One region of the Methylobacterium sp. CM6241 genome, then DNA from elsewhere that is predicted to be linked to it. Evidence: riboswitches for the same ligand, from Rfam matches in the RefSeq annotation. Region 1 holds a riboswitch; each other region holds the start of a gene.
What was found. A riboswitch is a leader RNA that binds a small molecule or an ion and turns the genes downstream of it on or off. The one in region 1 is predicted to bind cobalamin.

Region 1 (5,084 bases):
GCCCTCGCCGTAATTCACGAACAGTTCGGTCTCGGCCCAGGGGCCGAACACGACGCCGAGCTTGGGGCTGACGATGCCGTCCTGCGCATGGCCTGAGTTCAGCGGATTGTTCGATCTCACGCTCGCGTCGTAGGCGTCGGCGCGGAGGCCGACGCTGGTGCGCAGCCAGTCGGTCCAGCGCAGGCGGTTCTCGAAGTAGAGGGCGGCGCTGCCCTCCTGCACGCGGTCGTCGCGCACGGTGGAAAGCGAGGTGCGCGCCCGCGTGTTGAACAGTCCCACATGGATGTCGTCGAACCGCGCCTGCACGCCGATCTCGTTCTCCATGGGCAGGCCGAACAGCTCACCCTTGAACACCCGAGCGATCTCGCCGCCGGCGACGGTGCGGCTGTCGAGCTGGCGGAACTGGTCGCCGTTGACCGGGTCGTTGAGGAAATAGGTGAAGTTGTTGAACAGGTTGAGGTTCGAGCGGATGACGTAGGCGCTGGCGCGGGTGACGCCGCCGTCGTCCGACCGGCTCCAGCGGCCCGACAGGGAGAAGCGGCTCGCATTACCCCCATCGCTCGGGTCGAGAGTGCCGAAGCGGCCGATCACGCCTTCGGAAATGGCCCGCTGCGGAACCTGGTTCGTCGCCGTCCAGCGGTTGGAATAGGCCATGCCGGTGAGGGAGAACCCGTCGAGGGCAGTGCCCTGGCTGTAGCGGAGAACGCCGTTGAGCTTGCGGATGTCGTCCGGCACCACCCACGGGCCGTCATAGACCTGAGCCTCGCCAGCGGCGAGGAGCGTCCCCTCCCCGAGGGGTGCGGAGGCGATGGTGAGCGCCCGCTTGTAGCCGAAGCTCCCGATGGAGGTGAGCGCAAGAGGGCGGGGCACCGCGTCGATCGTGTCGATCCGCACCGATCCGGCGGAGGCGAAATCCCCGTCACGGGCGAAATACGGGCCCTTGTGGAACTCCACCGCGCCGACGAGTTCGGGAATGAGGAAGTTGATGTCGGCATAGCCCTGGCCGTGGCCATGGGTGCGCATGTTGGCCGGCATGCCGTCGATGGTGATGGCGATGTCCGTGCCGTGGTCGAGGTTGAAGCCGCGCAGGAAGTACTGGTTGGCTTTTCCCTCGCCGGAATGCTGCGTGACGATGAGGCCGGGCACGGCCTCCAGCACCTCGCCGGGGCGGGTCACCGGGCGATCGTTGAGGGCCCTGCCGGTGATGACGCCCGAACTCGACGTCAGCGCGGGAGCGGACAGGGCGCCGAACGCCTCGGCCCCGCCGGTTCCACCAGTGGCCCCACCGAGACCGGGACCGGCCGTTGCAGGGGGCGGGCGTATGTCGGCGGCCACGGAGAGTTCGTTGAGGGTCGCCTCGGCGGTGGTTGCCGTCCCGGACTGAGCAAGAACCGGCGAGGCGGATGCCAGAAATCCGAGGGCGAGGAGCGGAGGGACGAGACGGGCGGACACAGGCGGAGACCTCGGGCAACGGCAGTGGCACGTCACCGCGAACGAAGCCGATCCCTACGCGAGCGCAGGCCCCGACACCCCACCAGGACACCCCGCCCGATGCGTTTCGCGTGTGACCACGACTGACGGCAGGTCTCCTGGCTCGCGGGTCGACGCCCTCTCATCGTCTTCCCAGGCCCGAAGACCCAGTGACGTGTTGATGATGGGCTCGCCGCTTACAGTTGCGGGGGCAGCCGCGGCATCGGACGCAAGATCCTCACCGCGTTCCCTTTTGATCCCCCGAAGAGGAACCGTCAGTCTCAGGCTAGGTCGGCCGCGACGAGAGGGTCAATTGCGGGATGATCCCGCACCGATCATCGCCGCTGCCCTGTCGCATTGCAGCAACGTCCGGCGTCAATCCGGCAGAGCGTCGAGGTTCTTCGGCTCCTCGATGCGGCGGCCATTCTTCTCGGCCCGGAAGCGCTTGCCCATCTCGTAGGCCGATTTGCGCATGCGCATGATCCCGCCGAGCGGCCGGTGCGCGGCCAGCCCGTGCCAGGGGCTGAACGACAATCCGTCATCGACATAGGCGGCGCGGGCCTCGCTCCAGCTCGCCTGCGGCGCGGCGGTGAGGGTGGCAATGGTACGGTAGGGGCTCGCGGTCTCGGGCCAGATTACGGAGGCGTCCTCCACCGGCATGTCGTCGAGGTTCAGGCACAGCTGCGCCCGCAATTCCCAGGTGCCGCCGTGGATGCGAAAATGCTCCATCACCGCCTCGCGGATCGCGTCGGCGGCGCTCGTGTCGTCCAGAGGCTTGTTCGCCAGCGCCCTCATTTCGGGAGAGACCGGGACGAGGGAGATCTTGGCGATGTGATCGCCGAAGCGCAGCGGGACCTGACTGTAGAAACTGTCGCCCAGGAGATGCGTCTCGGGCTGCCCACCGAGGGTCGCCAGGGTCGGGCTCGGCGAACCGGTGGTCGCGACGACTGCGCTCTGCACGCCCCGAAGCGCCGCCGATGCGGCCTTCTTGAGCCCTTCCGCCCGGTCCGTGGTCTTGGCGAGGAGCTTCAGAGTCGCCAGGAACTGCTTCGGTCCCGGCGCCGAGAAGGCCGGCCCGTTGACGAGCACGAAATCCTGCGTGGCATCCCCTTCCGATCCTTCGAGACGCTCTCCCTCAACACCGAGGACCTTGATCGCCACGCCGCGTGGGGTGGAGACGCTGTCGTCCAGGATGTCGCCCGGAATGGTCGAGAAGCGCATCACCACCGGATAGCGCCCCGGCTTCGCGAACAGGCCCTGCGCCAGTTCGGGGGACAGGTCGGTCGCCACCTCCAACTCGGCCCTCAGCGCGCCATGCGCCTTGGCATGGACGCTGCGGATGGCATGACCGCCATGGGCGAGGGTCGTCTCGCTGATGGAGCGCATGGTCTCGTTCAGGGCCCGGCTGGTCTCGGCCTCATCGGCTTCAGGGATCTCGACGGCGGGCGTGTAGCGCAGGTAGGGGGTCTCGGTCGCCAAGGGTGCTGCTCCGGGGAATGGCGGATTCCGCGCCCCGAGGCGTTTCGACGGCCTCGAGAGAACCGTGCGGCTCCGCAACTTGGTGTTGTTCCAAGGTAGGACTCCCCGGCCGGTACTCTCGTTCCGATCCCTGTCGCACCTCGCCAAGTCGTGAGGTTGCCCGGCGATCAGGCGGCGTTGTCCCAGGTCTCGCTGATCGGGCGACCGGCGCGCATGAGGCGCGCACGCAGGACGACGTCGCCGGGCGGCAGCGGCGTCGGCGGGCGCCATTCCACGTAGAGGCGCCAGCCGCCGGTCTGGGGCACCCGCTCCACCACCGGATCGACCATGGCGCCGGCGCTGGCCGAGACCTCGGCCGCGATGTCACCGGCTGGGCCGGTGGGCAGGCCCGGCCCTTCGAAATCGATGACGTAGAGCCGCCGCTCCGGGCTGGGCGGCGTGGTCGGGCGCAAGCGCTCGGCCGAACCGACGCGGGTGGAGACCACCCGGGCGAGCGCGCTGAGCACCGCGGTGTCCGGTTCGGCCCCGACAGTGGCGAGAGTGTAGGCGAGGTCGAGGGCACTCCCCGCCGCGACGGCCGCATCCGGCACGAAGGCGGCGACGATGTTGTCCATGTACTCTTCGCGGGACGGGATTTCGAAAAGTTGCACACCCCCGGCGCCGAACCCTGCCTGGGGCGTGACCCAGAGGCCGGGTCGCGCCTCGTGACGGGCCTGGACATCAAGATAGGCGGCAAAGTTTCGTTCGCGCTGGAACAGTCCGAACCCGTCGAGGGGTTCGGTGCGGAAAGCCGAGATCTGCGGCTCTCGCCGTCCGTTGCTCAAGGGACGCCAAAGGCGATCGTCCTTGGTCGCCACCACGAGCCCGTCGGAATCGTGAACCTGGGGCCTGAAATCGTCGAACGGCTCGGCTCCGCGCGCGCCCGGACCGTTCGCGCCATGCAGGAACATGCTGGTGAGCGGCGCGAGGCCGAGACGCGGGATCGCGGCGCGGGGATGCAGCGAGGCGGTGACGACCATTCGCGAGGTCGCGCCGGGTTCCACCACGAAGCGATAGGCACCCGCGAGACTCGGTGAATCGAGGAGCGCCAGGATCGTGACGGCGCGGGAATCGGCCTTCGGCTCGCAGATCCAGAACGCCGTGAAGTCCGGAAACTCTTCCGCGCCGGGACCGCCGGTCTGGATCGCGGCACCGCGCGCCGACAGGCCGTATTCCTGCGCCTTTCCGCGAAGCCGAAAATACGAGGCGCCGAGGAAGACTAGGAATTCCTCTTGGTGAGCCGGCTTCCTATCGTCGAAGGCGTGATGCAGCCGGAAGCCGGCAAAGCCAAGATCGCGCGGAAAATCCTGCCCTGCCAGATCGGAGCCGAGATCGAACAGGCCCGACTGGTAGAGGATCGGCTGCGGCGGCCCGTCCGGCGGCTGGAGGAACAGGGCGACGCGCTTCTTCTGCAGGAAACCGCGATGGAACAGCTGCAGCGAGAATGAACCACCGAGGCGAGGGGCTGCGTCGGGACGGAAGGTGATCGCGCGGTAACCGTCGTAGCTGAGGCCAGCGAGGGATGCCGGCAGATCCTCCGGAGCGGGCCGGTAGGGTGCGCCTGCGAGGCGGCGGGCCTGGGCCACGACGCCCTCGAAGGTCATCGGCCCGTCACGGGGAGGGTCGACTTTATCGGCGGCCATCGTTCTGACGGTATTCAGGTCGACGGCACTAGGCATTATCATGCCTGCGGCCACGCTGAGCGCGGTTTGCAAGGTCTGTCGCCGCGAGGGGGCATCACGCCCCGAACGCTCGTCTTCACCGTCGCCCCGTATCATCGATGTCCTTCGCTTCATGATGGACGACGGCCCCTCTCAGCCTCGATCGAGTGTCCAGCGCCCCATGTCCATCACGCGGTTGTCGCACGACGCATCCCCGGTCGGAATCCCGAACCCGGCAATTCCCGAAAGTCAGTCCGGCGAGGCCCCTTCGCTGCTGATGCGGCGGCTCCTGCTGGCCCTGCCGACCCTGGCCACCGCGGCCGCGATCTCCTGGCTCGCTTTGTCCGCTTACGGACGCCCGGACGGCATTCTGGGTTGGACCGTGCTGGTCCTGTTCGGCCTCGTGATGACGTGGCAATCCTTCGTCGCCTGGCA
Region 2 (5,084 bases), 260 kb from region 1:
CCTGATGGTCGAGGCCGAGATGGGCCAGGGTGTAATCGGGCCGCGGCGCAGTGTTGGAGAAGTCGCTGAAGACCCGGCCGACATTCTGCAGCCCGATCCGCGCCTCCCAGTCGCGGGCGAAGGCCCAATTGAGCCAGACATTGGCGACGCGCTCGGGCACGTCTTTGGGCTGGTTGCCCGCATAGGACACCGCCCCTTCCCGGAACTCGTCGTATTGCGCGTGGAGCAAGGCGAGGTTGGCGTCGATGCGCCAGCCGTCGGGCAGGCGCAGGGCGAGCGCCCCCTCCACCCCGTGCGAGGATTGCCGGCCGACCTGGGTCGAGACATTGGGCTGGCCCGGCACCGCCGAGATCAGGTTGTCCTTGACGATGCGGTAGCCCGCCACCGTCCATTCGAGGGCGCCGTTCAGCGCGAGGCCCTTGGCCCCGACCTCGATCTGCTCGCCGGTGGAGAGGTCGAAATTGGCGTTCGTTTGCGACAGGCTGATGAGGCTTCCCACCGGATCGGTGGCGGTGGCGTATTGCACGTAGAGGGCCGAATCCGGCGTCGGGTTGTAGACGAGGCCGAACCGGTAGCTCAGGGCCTCGAACGAGCGCGCGAAGGTGTCGCCGGTCTGCAGGTTACGCCGGTGCAGGGTCGGCGCGTCGAAACGCACGCCGGTAAGGAAGGAGAGCTGCTCGCTCAGGATCAGCCGGTTCTCGGCGAAGACCGAGGCCTGGTTGGTGCTGGTGGCATAGGCCGGGCTCGCGCGGCCATTGGCCGGGAACAGGCCCGGATCGTAGGTGAACGGATCGACACTGGTGACGAGGCCGCCGCCCACGCTGGAGAAGTTGTTGGTGTGGCGGAAATCCACGTGGTTGACGTCGAATCCGATGGCGAACTCGTTGCGGAAGCCGAACAGGTCGCCCTTGAAGGCGGCGTCGAAGCGGTTCCCGACCTGCTCCTGGTTGTGGTAGATTTCGAGGTAGTCGGACCTGTCGATCCGTCCAGTACCGCTATTGAACCGGTACTGCTCGACATCGAGCCAGTGGCGACGGCTCTGCAGCCGGTAGGCGGTGTTGCGGATGGTGATGTCGGCGCTGGGCGTCCACTCGGTCTTGAGCTGAGTCCAGTTATCGGCCCAGACGATCTTCGCGCCGTCGACATTGTAGTTGTTGTTGCGCAGGGACTGGACGATCCGGCCATTGACCAGCGGCGTGCCCCAGTAGCGCGCGGGCTCCTGGTAGCCGAGATCGTGGCTGAGGGTGACGGCGAGATCGGGGTTGAGCTGGAACAGCAGCGCGCCCGAGACCGCGAGGTTGCGGAAATCCCCGTTCGGGCTGGTCCAGCCGCCGTCGCGGTTTCCGCTGACATTGAGGCGGTAGGCCACCGCATCGCCGATGGGGCCGCCGAGATCGACGGCGAGGCGCGCGAGCCCGTCCGACCCGGTGGCGGCGCGGGCGGCATGGATCGGCGTGAAGCTCGGCTTCTTCGAGACCACGTTGACCACGCCGCCGATGGCGCCGTCGCCATAGAGCACGGAGGCCGGGCCGCGCAGCACCTCGATCCGCTCCACGTTCCAGGTGTCGAACGGGAAGGTCACCGTGCCGGCGCCCACGAACAGCCGCGTGCCGTCATAGAGCTGCTGGATCGAGTTCGGGCCGGCGAAGCCCCGGCTGGAGAAGGCACCGTTGCCGTTGCCCGGCGACGCGATGGTGGTGATGCCAGTGGCGTTCTGCGTCACCGCCTCGACCACCGTGTTCTGGCCCCGAATGCGCGCGGTCTCGCCGCTGATGACATCGATGCTGGCGGGCGTCTCCAGCGGCGTCAGGCCGAGGCGACTGGCGCTGCGGGAGGGGGTCGAGAGGTTGAGCCCGACAGGGTTCGCCCGCGTGAGGCCGACCCCGCTCCCCTCCACGGTGAGCTGGTCGAGGGTGACGCTATTCTGGCCGATGGAATCCTGGGCGCGGACCTCGCCCGCGAGCAAGGTCGAGCCGAGGAGTGACGCGAGGAAAGCGGTGGCGCGGGCCGGGGATATCCGCCCGGGGGCGCGGTGGATGACCTGTGTGGGCATGTTCGTTTGGGCAAACCGGAGTGATCGCTGGCCGAATGCCGCGCCCCTTCTGCTATATCGTATGTTATAACGTTACAATACGTCGAACCGGGCAAAATGCCTGCGCGGAGGACCAAACGGTCTCGCCGAGGGCAAGCTGTGGAGCGATTCTGTAACGGAAGGAACAGGGACGATCGGGCATCGCGGGCGAACGGCAGGCGCGGCTCAGCGCAGTGGCACGTCACCGCGAACGAAGCCGATCCCCACGCGAGCGCAGGTCCCGACACCCCACCAGGACACCCCGCCCGATGCGTTTCGCGTGTGACCACGACTGACGGCAGGTCTCCTGGCTCGCGGGTCGACGCCCTCTCATCGTCTTCCCAGAAGCCGGAGCCTCCAGTGACGTGTTGATGATGGGCTCGCCGCTTACAGTTGCGGGGGCAGCCGCGGCATCGGGCTCAAGACCCTCACCGCGTTCCCTTTTGATCCCCCGAAGGGGAACCGTCATCGTCAGGCTAGTCGAGGGCGAGAGACCGCGTCAACGACGTCACGGCAACAGCCCAAAAGAAAAGCCCCGGACCGTTCGATCCGGGGCCGATCTCATCGGATGCGTATCGCCTACCAGCGGTAGGTGACGGAGCCCGTCACGCGGCGGCCTTCGCCATAATTGCAGCCGACGAAATTGACCTGTTGCGAGCAGGTGCCGACATAGACGCGGTCCGTGATGTTGTTGGCCGCCACCTGGAAGCGCCAGTTCTCGTATGTGTAACGGAGCGATGCGTCGAAGAGGACGTAGTCCGGCACGCGGATGTTGTTCTGGGGATCGCCGAACGATTCCCCGATGTAGCGGACACCGCCGCCGATCCCGAGTCCGCGGAACATGCCGGTCTGGATCGTGTAATCCAGCCAGGTCGCTGCGGTGAAGTTCGGCACCTGGATCGGCCGCTTCCCAACCGCGCTGGGATTGCCGTCCGGCGCATTGTCCTTCGTCACTTCGGCCTGCAGGACCGTGAATGACGAGATGAGCTTCAGGCCGTCGAGGAGGTCCACGGTGGCCTCGCTCTCGAAGCCTTTCACCTCGACTTCGCCGTTCTGATAGAAGGCCTGCTGCAACGGGTCGCTGGGGTTAAAGAACAGGGCGTTGGTCTTCTTCGTGTTGAACACGGAGAAAAGAACCGAGGTGGCTTGGCCCGGCGGCTGGAACTTCACGCCGGCCTCGATGGTCTCGCCGATCTCGGGCTTGGCCGGGGTTATGTTGTAGGTGAGCGGCACCGCACCGATGCCGGGCACGACCGCGATCGTGCTGTTCTGGAGGAAGACCGGCAACACATTGAACGAGCGCGCGGCCGAGACATAGGGCGTCAGGCCGTTGTCGAAGAGATACGAGAGCCCGACCCGGCCGCTATAGGATTGCGCGTCCTGGTTCGCGCCGAAGCTCGTGGGAATGCCGTTCGGGAACGGGACGGCGTTGAGCATTTGGCGCACGGTATCGATGACCGGGTTCTGAGCATCGGTCTTCGTCGTCACCCAATCGTAGCGGGCGTTCATGCTGAGCAGCCAGCGATCGTAGAACTTGACCTGATCCTGAGCGTAGACGCCGACTTGCTCCTGCTGCAACCGTGACAGGAGGGAGCGCGGAAGTTGCGCGACGGGCTGGCCGTAGACCGGATTGAGGATGTTGAGCGGGCCGACGAACGGGCCGATCCCGAGCAGGCCGAAGCTCGTACCGCCGTACTGGTCGCTCTTGTTGTTGATCTTGCTGTAATCGACCCCGAGCAGCGCGGTGTTCTTGATGTTGCCGAACTGCGCATCGTGCTGGATCTGGGTATCGACGGTGAAGACGCCGTAATCCTCAAGCCAGGTCTGAGCCTCGCGGGTGACGGTGTTGGGCATCGCCGGATTGGTGACGCCCGTGGAGTAGATCGCGTTGTAGTCGGTCGAGGCATGGGCGTAGCGCAGGTTCTGGCGCACGGTCCAATGGTCGTCGAACCGGTGTGAGAACTGGTAGCCGCCCTCGAAATGCTCGGCGAGGAAGCGCGAGAAGCCCGGCTCCCCGAGGAAGCGGCTGCGCATTTCCGACTTATTGGGGTTACTGCCCCGGGTGTATTCGCGCGGGATGGCGCGGAACGTGTCGCCGGTGCGGTCTCTCTGATAATTGCCGAGCACCGTCAGGCTGGTATCCGCTGAAGGCGCGAAGGTCACCGCGGGCGCGATGTAGATTCGGTCCAGCGGCGTGTAATCCACTTGCGTGCCGCCTTCGCGCAGCAGGCCGGTGATCCGGTAGAGGATCGTCTTCTCAGGGTTGAGCGGGCCGCTCAGGTCGAAGCCGAACTGCTTGCGGTTGAAGCTGCCATAGGAACTAAAGATTTCCCGCAGCGGCTCGACCGTCGGCTTCTTGGTGATGAAGTTGACGAGGCCACCCGGATCGTTGAGCCCGAAAAGGCCCGAGGTCGGGCCGCGCAGCACGTCGATGCGCTCCACGCCGTAGGGCTCGATCGGGAAGCCGGAGAAGCTCGTCTGTGGCAGACGCATCCCGTCCTTGTAGATGCCGCGCTGGGTCTGGTCGAAGCCACGGATGATCAGCTGGTCGAAGCGGCCATCCTGCCCCTGGGGCGACGCGAGGATGCCGGCGCTGTAGGCGAGCGCATCGGCCAGGTTCTCTGCGCCGCGATCCTCGAGCTGCTTCTGCGTGACCACGGACACCGACTGGGGAATCTCCCGCAGGGTCGCGTTGGTCTTCGTTCCCGACATGCTCCTGGGCACGACGTAGGAATTGGCGGCCGTCACGCCACCTCCATTGCCGCCTCCCGAACCATTTCCGGAGCCCTGCACCGACAAGGTATCGAGCTGCACCGCCGCCGTGCCGCCCGAAGCGGCTTGGGCGGAGGCTTCCCCGCTCCACAGGGCGGGAACCATGGCGAGCAGCGCCACGGTCGAGACGCCGGCGAGGCAGCGCATGCCACTCACGGCTTTGTGAGAGAACGTGCCAGAAGAGAGCAACATGCCATCAGACATAGGGAAGACCTTGATCGTCGGAAATACGGCGCAGACC
Region 3 (5,084 bases), 810 kb from region 1:
GATCTGCGACTGAACCTGCGCCAATTCCTGCGCGATGCGGATCAGATCCTCCACGCGCGGGTCGGGCCGTGCAGCGATCGCGTCGAGCCGGGCGCGATAGGCGGTGAGTTGGGCCAAGCGCCGGCCGCCATCCTCGATGGCGTCCGTCAGATCGTCGGCACGTGTCGACTGGCTCCGGAGTACGACGTCACCCGCCGCCTCGCCGGGGAGGGGCGCCGTGACGAAGGCCATGAAGGGCGCGACGGATTCATGCGGCAGTCGGACCTGGACCTGCGCCTGCGGACGGCCCGCAGGCCTGCGGCCATCGTCGATGGACGCAGCGACGAGGACACATTTCAGGGCCGCCTCGTTCAAGCAGCGGTCGCGCGCCGCCTCGAAATGCGCGTTCACCCGCTGGGGCGGTAATCCGATGGTCAGGTCGTGGGTATAGGCGAGCTTCGCATCGCTCGTCTGGGCGAGCGGGCGGGCGACCGGAGCGAGGCGTGCCATCGTCCGGCTGTCCGAGGCCTGAAACTCCGGTTTGGGTGGGCGTGAATCCGAGCAGCCAGCTATCGCCGCGAGAGCCGCCAGGCCGGACGCGGCCACGAGGCCGCGGCACCCGTGAGCCAGGATCCGTCGGGCGGTCAACGCGCTCACCCCGCCAGGGCGGCTGCCACCGCCCCCTGGTCGAAACCCTTCAGCCCGATGACCACGAGCCGGCCGTCGCGGTTCTCGCTCGCCCGCCAGGGGCGGTCGTAATGATGGGCGATACGGGCACCGACGCCCTGGACCACGAGGCGCATCGGCTTGCCGGTGACCTCGGCGAAGCCCTTGATCCGCAGGACGCCGCTGGTCTCGGTGGCGCGGGCGACGCGGGAGGCCAGATCCTCGGCGCTCGCCGTGGCAGGCACGGCAATGGCCACGGAGGCGAAATCGTCGTGATCGTGGTCCTCGCCCTCGCCGTGATGCGAGGGGCGGGCGTCGAGATCGTCCTCGGCGGCGGCACCGAGACCGAGGATCACGCGCGGATCGAGGCGGCCATGCTCGGCCTCGACCATCTTCACCGCGCGCGGCAGCTGGCGCTCCACCTCGGCGCGGACCTTGGCCTTGCCGGCGTCGTCGAGGAGGTCGGCCTTGTTCATCACCACGAGGTCGGCGCAGAGGAGCTGGTCCTCGAACACCTCTTCCAGCGGGTTGTCGTGATCGACGCTGGCATCGTCGGCGCGCTGGGCGGCGAGAGCCTCTGGATCGTCGGCGAAGAAGCCGGCCGCCACGGCCGGACCATCGATCACCGCGATCACCCCGTCCACTGTCACCCGCGAGCGGATCGCCGGCCAGTGGAAAGCCTGGACCAGGGGCTTCGGCAGAGCGAGACCGGACGTCTCGATGAGGATGTGCTCCGGCGGGTCGGCGCGGTCGAGGAGCTTGTTCAGGGCCGGGACGAAATCGTCCGCCACGGTGCAGCAGATGCAGCCATTGGCGAGTTCCACGATGTCCTCGTCCTGGCAACCCTCGATGCCGCAGGCGGCCAGGAACGATCCGTCGAAGCCGATATCGCCGAACTCGTTGACGATGATGGCGAGCCGACGACCGCCGGCATTCTCCACGAGGTGACGGACGAGGGTCGTCTTCCCGGCTCCGAGGAAGCCGGTGACGATGGTGCAGGGGATCTTCTCGACGATGCTCATTCGGCGGCGTCCGGAATTCTGTCCGCGCGGTGCGGAGGAAACGGGGGAATGCGGGCGACGACGCCTTTGCGGAACGCTTCCGGCCGCGCCTTCCAGGGCACGATGCCGTCGGGCGTCTCCGCGTACAGGCCGATGCCCGCGAGGATGGTTCTGGCGGATTCGACCGGGTCGAGATCCCCGTAGACGTAGGTCCAGCGGCCTTCGGAAGCCACGGCGACGGTGCAGGGGCGCTTGCAGACCGACAGGCACTCCACGCTCTCGACCGCGATGCCCTCGATGGCGGCTTCCGTCACCGCATCGCGCAGCGCCGAGACGAGGCGGGCCCCGGCGCGGGGCTCGGACGTGTCGCCGGCCGTGCGACAGGTGGCGCAGACGTAGAGTACGACCGGGCTGCCGGCCTGGATGTCCTCGTCAGGCATGCGACGTCGCCGGGCTCTTGCGCCCGACGCTGTTCCAGGCCCAGCCGAAGGCGAGGCCGATCACCGCCCAGAACACGAAGGCGATGCCCAGCGACCGAGCGGCGAATTGGGCCGCGTAGCCCGGGGGAAGGGCGGAGGCGGTGTGGCTCGTCTCCGGCGCTCCGGCTAGATGCGGCGCGACGAGAAGCACGAGCCCTCCAGCAATGGCGATGGAGGAGCGGCGGATCGCGATGAGGTAGAGCCCCATGGCGGTGGCGGCCGCGGTCATGATCCACCAGAACTGGCGTTCGGCGAGCGGGGCCGCCTCCATGCCGGGCAGTTCCGGCGGCAGGCCGAGGGCCGGGGCGAGGGCCACGGCGAGGAACCCCGCGATGGCGAATCGCAGGCCGGTTTCAGGGCTCGGCTCGCGCCCACAGGCAATGAGAGCCGCGCCCAGTAACAGGGCGTAGCCGACGCCGCCGACCAGGGTCGCGAGGGCGGTGAAGACCATCCGGGGAAGGCCAGGGCCGGGCTGCCAGGCCGGAGCGACCTCGCCGCCTTCGACACCGTCCGTCTTGCCGCCATGGTCCTTGCCGCCATGGTCGTGGCCCGAATGGACGGGCACGATGAGGGAGGCCGGGGAGGCGCTGCGCGGCATCCATAGCGCGGCCGGCGCCGTGGCTTCGCCGCTCTCGTAACGCTCGGCCGCGATGATCAGCGGCGAGGTGAGGGCGAGCTGCAAGCCCGTGGCGACGACAGCCGCCAGAAAGCCGGCGACCAGGGCCGCCGACACGAGTCGGATCATCATGAAATCAGGTCCTGGCTGAGCGCGAGGCGGTCAGTGGCAGGGGAAATTCTGGGCGTGCCGGAAATCGTGGGCCGCGTTGTGCAGCGCCATCGCCGGGGCGAAGCCGGCCATGAAGACGAGCCCGAGGCCGAGGAAAGCGGCCATGAGCACCGCGCCGAGACGCTCGTTGCTGCGGGTGCCGGTGAGGACGAGGGTGTTCGTGGTCATCGTGTCAGGTCTCCGGCCGCCCCGCCGGCGGCGTTCGAGGATAGAGCGGGAGGACAATGTCCCCTTCGGAAGGCAGGTCTCCTGGCTCGCGGGTCATCCGGTCCTGCCGCCTTCCCGGATCGCTCCGGTGGCCGATGGCAGGCCCGTCTCCGCTCACAGTTGCGGGGGCAGCTGCGGTTTCAGGCGCGAGCCCTCACCGCATTCCCTTTTCACCCCGTCGCCGGGGCACCGTCCGAACCTCGCTTCTACGCGCTCGCGCGACCGCTGACAACGCGCCGCCAAAGCGTTTTACCGGCTTTGACGGGGCAGGGCGGTTTCGCGCTAAAGGGAGCCATGCGGCAGCCTTCTCCAAGAATGACACTGGTCCTCGGTGGCGCGCGCTCGGGCAAGAGCCTGCACGCGGAGCGCCTGATCGAAGCCTGCCCCGCGCCGTGGCTCTACCTCGCCACCGCGCAGGCCTGGGACGACGAGATGCGGGAGCGCGTCGCCCTTCACCGGTCGCGCCGCTCGGCGGATTGGATCACCCGGGACGTGCCGATCGACCTGGCCGAGGCCGTCGCTGCGGCGACAGGGCCGGTGCTCGTCGATTGCCTGACCCTGTGGCTGACCAACCTGATCCTGTCCGAGGCCGATATCGAGGCGGCGAGCGCTGCCCTGATCGAGGCCTGCGGCCGCGCGCCGGGGCCGGTGGTGCTCGTCGGCAACGAGGTCGGTCTCGGCATCGTGCCGGACAACGCGCTCGCGCGCCGCTTCCGTGACGTGGCCGGGCGCCTGCACCAGCGCCTCGCCGCGCGGGCCGACCATGTGGTGTTCATGGTGGCGGGACTGCCGATGATCGTGAAACCCCAACCCGGAGCGAGCGCATGAGCGTTTCAGACACGAGCGACCCGGAGGCCGAACGGCACCGTGAGAAGATGGAGAAGCGCAAGGCCGTCCAGGACGCCGAGGTCGCGGCCAAGACGATCGAGAAGGGCCTGCTCATCGTCAATACCGGCCCTGGCAAGGGCAAGACCACGGCCGGGCTCGGCCTCGTCCTGCGGGCGCTCGGCCATGGCTGGCGGGTCGGCGTGGTCCAGTTCATCAAGGGGGGGTGGGATACGGGCGAGAAGCACGCGCTGAAGGCTTTCGGCGACCGGATCGAATGGCATACGCTCGGCGAGGGCTTCACCTGGGAGACGCAGGACAAGGCCCGCGACATCGCGGCGGCCGAGCATGCCTGGGCCAAGGCCGAGGAGCTGATGGCCGACCCGACCATCCGCCTCGTCCTCCTCGACGAACTCAACATCGCCCTGCGCTACGATTATCTGCCCATCGACGCCGTGGTGGCGGCTTTCCGGGCGCGCCGGCCCGACCTCCACGTCATCGTCACCGGCCGCAACGCCAAGCCGGCCCTCATCCAGGCCGCCGACCTCGTCACCGAGATGGGCAGCGTGAAGCACCATTTCTCGGCCGGCGTGAAGGCGCAGGAGGGGATCGAATTCTGATGCGGACGGCCTTCTTCTCGCTCGGTCTTTTCGCCACCATGTCGGCGGCGTCCGCCCAATCCGTCACATCCTGGCCGGACACCTATCTCGGCCGGGTCGAGGCGCTGGCGGTGATGGAGGGGCTCAATGCGCGGCTCCTGGCGAGCCGCAGCGCCACCGCGACCCTCGAAGGCTGGTGCTCCGAGCACGGCATGGCGACGGACCCGCGGCTCACGGCGACCCTCCTGCGCGATGTGGACAAGCCCGCCTCGGAAGAGACGCGCCGCCGCCTCGCCGCCGGACCCGAAACTGTCCTGAAATATCGCCGGGTCCGGCTCGCCTGCGGCGTTCACGTCCTGTCGGAGGCGGACAATTGGTATGTGCCGGAGCGGCTGAACCCGGATATGAACCGCCTGCTGGAGACGACCGACACGCCCTTTGGCAGGGCGGTCCAGGCGCTGGGCACCACCCGCCAGACCATAGGGGCGGACCGTCTCTGGCAGCCTCTGCCGCCCGGTTGGGACCAGGCGGCCCCGCCCGA
Region 4 (5,084 bases), 1.7 Mb from region 1:
TTTTCGTGTTGGTTGCGGTCTCGTCCAGGAACACGAGCCGGTCTGGATCGAGGTCGAGCTGGCCCTCGAACCAGGCCAGGCGCGCGGCCTTCACGTCCTCTCGATCCTGCTCTGCGGCGTGGCCGGTGTTTTTTTACGCGTGATGCCGTGGCGCTTGAAGAAGCGGGACAGGCTGCTGACCCCGACCCGCAGGCCGCGTTCGGCCAGATGGGTGCGTAGCTCCCGCAGGAACAGTTCCGGTTTGGCCTCATAGGTCCGCCGGATCAGGCCAGCCTGGGCCTCGATGGCGTGCGAGCGCTGATCGCCGCCCATCGGCTTGGCCCATGTGCGTCCTTCCCGCATGAAGGCCTCGTGCCAGCGCACGGCGCTAGCCGGACTAACCTCGAACCGTCTGGCGGCTTCCCGGCGCGAGGCTCCTGCCTCGATCGCCATCACGACCCGTTCACGCAGATCGACTGACAGGGCTGAGGGCATCCGGCTCTCCTCCTCGGAAAGCCGCGCATCGAATCACATCTGCGCCGCCCCCGAAACCCCGGTCGATTCAAGCCGATCGGACACCGCTCTAGATCCACCGTTGGTAAGGCTGCTAATGGCGGCGTGCACGCTACTCAGCAAGTCGGTCAATGATCCTGCTGGAACCGAGTTGGCGGAGACGTAGGCGGCGACGATGTCCGCTGCGAGTTTGATATAGTCTGCCTGAGAATTTTGGGTGCTGTTGGCCATAGCATTTTCTCTGAGGATCCGTGAAAGCCCCATAGAGTAATTTTTGTACGAAACATAAAACTGCCAGCAAGCAAAACTCACGTAGCTTGTTGGATAGCGTCATTCTGAAGCGATTAGCTCCGCTTAATGTTGCCGGATTGTATTGCATAGCACGGGGCGCCAGGGGGACCGCCCCTGGTGCTTTAGCAAGGTTGGCATCATCGCGACCGACCTCGCGCCGCTGGAAGACGGACAACAGGCTCTGATCGGACAGCTCGACTGCGAGCGCAGTGCTCCGCTGATGGCTGCAATGGACGAGTGCAATCGACGCTTCGGTCGTGGTGCTGTCGTCCCGGCACGGGCCGGCCTCAAGACGAAGCGGACGTGGTCGACGAAGTTCAAAATGCGCATCCCTCGCTACACAACGCAGGTCAGCGAACTCCCTAAGGCCCATGCGGTGATGTGAGAGCTTGGCGGCTCATCTGCCAAGAGGCTGCTGCCAACCCTTTGCTGATCCTCGGAACGTCTGCTTCGAGGCTGGTAAGGTGAGGACCGACGACTGGGCTGGGTGGAATGCGGTCCGACTGCTTTCGACCAGAAGACGTCCATAAGCGCTTATCGTGGAGGCCATCGAGCATCGGCCGATTGCGCCACTAGGCGCAGGCTGCATAACCTTTCACCCCCGATGGATCAGAGCCTCCGCACCTGAAAAGAGCGGACTGTCCCAATCCATCTGGCGACGGACAACGGTCCGGGACCAGACTGATGCAATGTTACAATGTTGCGAGAAAATGACGCCCCCTCGATTGACTATGCGGCGGCGCCCGGCGAATGTCTGACCGTCAAGGTTCCTGCGGGTCGTCGGCTCGCGGGCTAAGAGGGAATTCGGGGTGCTCGCAGGAGCGCTTCCGAAGCTGCCCCCGCAACTGTTAGCGGTGAGCCCTCACCGTCCATGGTCACTGGTGCGACGTACTGGGAAGGCCGAGGCGAGGGCGACGACCCGCGAGCCAGGAGACCTGCCTTGCACAACGATACGTCTCTCGGGCGGGGTGTCCCGGCGGAGCGCATGAGCGGGCTTGGCTACTGACGCAGCCGGTCCCGCGAGGGCACCCGCTCGGCCGTCGCTCGACAACCTTGAGCGCACCGGTGCCCCTTCGTCCCAACCTGGCGACCTCGAAGGTTGCGATCCTGACCCTGCCCGTTCCGGCCAAGCGTCGTCGGATGTCGAGGCGTCGAGGATCGCACTACGCGCTTGCCGCAATCCTTTCGGCGGGCGCGCCTGCACTGGAGGCCCGGGCGCAGGAGGCCGTCACGCTGGAGGAACTCTCCGTGGAGGCTACTGGCGGGAGCGCTCCAGTGGTCGCTGGTGCTGGCCCCTCCCCGGGGATAGGCCTGATCGGTCCGACCCCGGGCTACCGGGCCGACCGGGCGGTGAGCAGCACGAAGACCGACACGCCCCAGCGCGACGTGCCCCAGATCGTCACCGTTGCGCCGCGCGAGGTCATCACAGATCTCGCCGCCACCCGCGTCGACCGGGTCTTCAACTATACGCCCGGCGTCGCCCAGCAGAACAATTTTGGCGGCCTGACGGTGTTCAGCTACGCCATCCGTGGCACGACTACCTCGGAACTCTACCGTAACGGCTTCCCGATCAACCGAGGCTCGCCGCCGCCGCCCGACACCCAGAACGTCGAGCGCATCGAGGTGCTCAAGGGCCCCGGTGGCGGCCTGTTTGGGCGCAGTGACCCAGGTGGCCTCGTCAACTTCGTCACCAAACAGCCGACCGCTGAGCGCTTCGTCGAGATGGGCGGTCTCTGGGGTTCTTTCGAGCAGTTCCGCGACACGGTCGATGCCGGTGGCGCGCTCAACGAGGACGGCACGCTGCTCTACCGATTTAACTTTGCGGGCGGACGCCAGAACAGCTTTCGCGATTTTGTCGACAGCGACCGGCTCCTCGTCGCTCCCGTCGTGAGCTGGCAGGTCACGCCGGACACGAAAATCACCGTCGAGACCGAGTTCCTGCGCAATCGCGTCGTGGTCGACCGGGGTGTGATTGCGATCAACCGCCAACTCGGCTTCCTGCCGATTTCCCGCTTCCTCGGCGAGCCGGGGCAGAGCACGTATCAGAGCTCGGACACGATGCAGGTGCGGGTCGAGCATCGCTTCAACGCCGATTGGCAGATGCGCCTCGCCACCCACTTCAACACCGGCTCGCTGGTCGGGGAATCGGCGGAGGTCCGTGGCCTCGCCGCGGACAATCGCACCGTCCTGCGCGACCGGAACTTCCGCGATTACCGCTGGGATACCGCCATCGGTCAGGCCGAGGTGGTGGGGCGCTTCGCCACCGGTGATCTCGGTCATACCCTGCTTCTCGGCTTCGAGCGGGAGAGCACGGATAGCCGCGTGGTCTATGATCGCTCGAACTTCCGCCAGAGCCCCTACAGCCTCGACATTTACGATCCCCGCTACGGCCAGGCCCTGCCGCCGCTCACGATCCGGCGCAACAACTTGGAACGAGTCACCAACACCGCCCTCTATGTCCAGGACCAGATCGCGCTCAGCCCCGAGTGGAAGGCGCTCCTCGGGGCCCGGTTCGATTTCTTCGAGCAATCTTTTCGCGAGCGAACGAACTCGACCCAGTCAGAGCAATCGCGGGTGGCGGCCACGCCGCGTGCCGGGCTCGTCTACCAGCCCCTGCCTGAGCTTTCGCTCTACACCAATGTCGGCACCAGCTTCCGGCCCAATATCGGCCCCGACGCCTTCGCGGTGGCCCGCGCGGAGCCGTTCGAGCCCGAGACTGGCATCGGCTACGAGGTGGGTGCCAAGCTCGATCTGTTCGGAGGCGCCCTCGGCCTGACGGCGGCGGCCTTCCGCATCGAGCGGCAGAACGTGCTGACGGCCGACCCCAACAACAGCGGCTTCTCGCTGGCGGCGGGCGGCGTGCGCAGCCAGGGCTTCGAACTCACGGCCGCAGGCCAGATCACCCCCGAGATCAAGATCCTGGCGGGCTACGTCTACGCCGACGCAGTGGTGACCAAGGATAACGTGCTGCCGGTGGGCGCACCGCTGATCAACATCCCGCGCCACTCGGGCAGCCTGCTCGCTGTGCACGAGGTCCAGGCCGGCCCCTGGAAGGGCCTCGGCCTGGGCGGCGGCGTGCGCGGGGTTGGCGAACGCGCCGGGGACGCATCGGGCTCGGGCTTCTCTCTGCCGGCCTACATCGCTGTCGATGCGCTGGCCTATTACCGCTACGAGAACATGCGCTTCGGCCTTAACGTCGAGAACATCTTCGACACCACTTACTATGAGAGTTCGAACAGCGTGTTCCGGGTCTATCCCGGCGCGCCCCGGCGCTTCACCGGCACGATCTCGGTGCGGTTCTGATGACTGAGGTCACGACCCATTCGGGCGACTTCGTCCTGGAGATCCGGGGGGCGGGCAAGCGTTTCGGCGAACGCCAAGCCCTCGATGGCCTCGACCTGTCGCTCCGTCCCGGGGAGGTCTTCGCCCTGCTCGGGCCGAACGGGGCTGGCAAGACCACAACGGTCAACCTGATCCTCGGCTTCCTAAAGGCGGATGCCGGCACGGTCCGGGTCTGCGGTGTCGATGCCGGCGCCGACCCGGTCGGCGCGCGCCGGCACGTGGCCTACATCCCCGAACAGGTGGCGCTCTATCCCGGCCTCTCCGGGGTGGAGAACCTGCGCTACTTCACGACCCTGGCCGGCCTCGATCTGACGAAAGCGAACGCACGCATGCTCCTCGCGGAGGCCGGCCTCGCCGAGCCTGCCCTCGCCCGTCCCGCCGGCTCCTATTCCAAGGGCATGCGCCAGAAGGTCGGCATCGCGGTGGCACTCGCGCGCCGTGCCCGGCTCCTCCTCCTCGACGAACCGACCTCGGGCCTTGATCCGAGCGCGGCGGCGGACTTCTCCACAACGGTCCGGGCGGCGGCGGATCGTGGCACCGCCATCCTGATGGCGACCCACGATCTCTACAGGGTGCGCGAGATGGCTGGCCGCGTCGGTGTCCTTAGCCGTGGCCGTATCGTTGAGGAGATCGACCCCCGGACCCTCGACCATGTCAGCCTGGAGCGGCTCTACATCGAGCGGCTGGCGGGGAGCGCGGCGTGAGGCAGCTCGCGGCCGAACTCGCGCGCACCGCCCGCGATGCGCGCCTTCGCTGGATCGGTGCCGTCCTCGTCCTGCTCCTCACGGTCGCGGGCCTCGGCGCCTGGCGGGATTCTATGCGCTATGCTGGTGAGGTCGCTCAGGTCGCGGCCGCCGAGCGCGCGCGCTGGCTCGGCCAGGATACCAAGAACCCGCATTCGGCCGACCATTTCGGCCTTTGGGTGTTCCGCCCCTCGGCACCGCTCGCCGTGCTCGATC

Region 2: it holds a riboswitch for cobalamin, as region 1 does, so the genes downstream of both, ACYQR9_RS05625 (TonB-dependent receptor) here and ACYQR9_RS04400 (TonB-dependent receptor) in region 1, are expected to answer to the same signal.
Region 3: it holds a riboswitch for cobalamin, as region 1 does, so the genes downstream of both, ACYQR9_RS08170 (CbtB domain-containing protein) here and ACYQR9_RS04400 (TonB-dependent receptor) in region 1, are expected to answer to the same signal.
Region 4: it holds a riboswitch for cobalamin, as region 1 does, so the genes downstream of both, ACYQR9_RS20735 (TonB-dependent siderophore receptor) here and ACYQR9_RS04400 (TonB-dependent receptor) in region 1, are expected to answer to the same signal.

The regions. Positions count from the first base shown of each region.
Region 1 covers NZ_CM139246.1:955,400-960,483, forward strand. Annotated here, with positions in the region: gene ACYQR9_RS04400 (TonB-dependent receptor) at 1-1,452, opposite strand, end outside; cobalamin riboswitch at 1,563-1,762, opposite strand; gene ACYQR9_RS04405 (catalase family protein) at 1,846-2,949, opposite strand; gene ACYQR9_RS04410 (OpgD/OpgG family glucan biosynthesis protein) at 3,117-4,592, opposite strand; gene mdoH (glucans biosynthesis glucosyltransferase MdoH) at 4,831-5,084, shown strand, end outside.
Region 2 covers NZ_CM139246.1:1,211,042-1,216,125, reverse strand. Annotated here, with positions in the region: gene ACYQR9_RS05625 (TonB-dependent receptor) at 1-2,053, opposite strand, end outside; cobalamin riboswitch at 2,352-2,553, opposite strand; gene ACYQR9_RS05620 (TonB-dependent siderophore receptor) at 2,651-4,990, opposite strand.
Region 3 covers NZ_CM139246.1:1,763,374-1,768,457, forward strand. Annotated here, with positions in the region: gene ACYQR9_RS08150 (DUF4349 domain-containing protein) at 1-489, opposite strand, end outside; gene cobW (cobalamin biosynthesis protein CobW) at 633-1,667, opposite strand; gene ACYQR9_RS08160 (DUF1636 family protein) at 1,664-2,086, opposite strand; gene ACYQR9_RS08165 (CbtA family protein) at 2,079-2,873, opposite strand; gene ACYQR9_RS08170 (CbtB domain-containing protein) at 2,904-3,080, opposite strand; cobalamin riboswitch at 3,135-3,328, opposite strand; gene cobU (bifunctional adenosylcobinamide kinase/adenosylcobinamide-phosphate guanylyltransferase) at 3,435-3,947, shown strand; gene cobO (cob(I)yrinic acid a,c-diamide adenosyltransferase) at 3,944-4,564, shown strand; gene ACYQR9_RS08185 (hypothetical protein) at 4,564-5,084, shown strand, end outside.
Region 4 covers NZ_CM139246.1:4,413,353-4,418,436, forward strand. Annotated here, with positions in the region: one part of gene ACYQR9_RS20720 (IS630 family transposase) at 1-135, opposite strand, end outside; one part of gene ACYQR9_RS20720 (IS630 family transposase) at 135-474, opposite strand; gene ACYQR9_RS20725 (MucR family transcriptional regulator) at 508-723, opposite strand; partial or broken gene ACYQR9_RS20730 (DUF4113 domain-containing protein) at 887-1,168, shown strand; cobalamin riboswitch at 1,531-1,740, shown strand; gene ACYQR9_RS20735 (TonB-dependent siderophore receptor) at 1,924-4,086, shown strand; gene ACYQR9_RS20740 (ABC transporter ATP-binding protein) at 4,086-4,829, shown strand; gene ACYQR9_RS20745 (DUF3526 domain-containing protein) at 4,826-5,084, shown strand, end outside.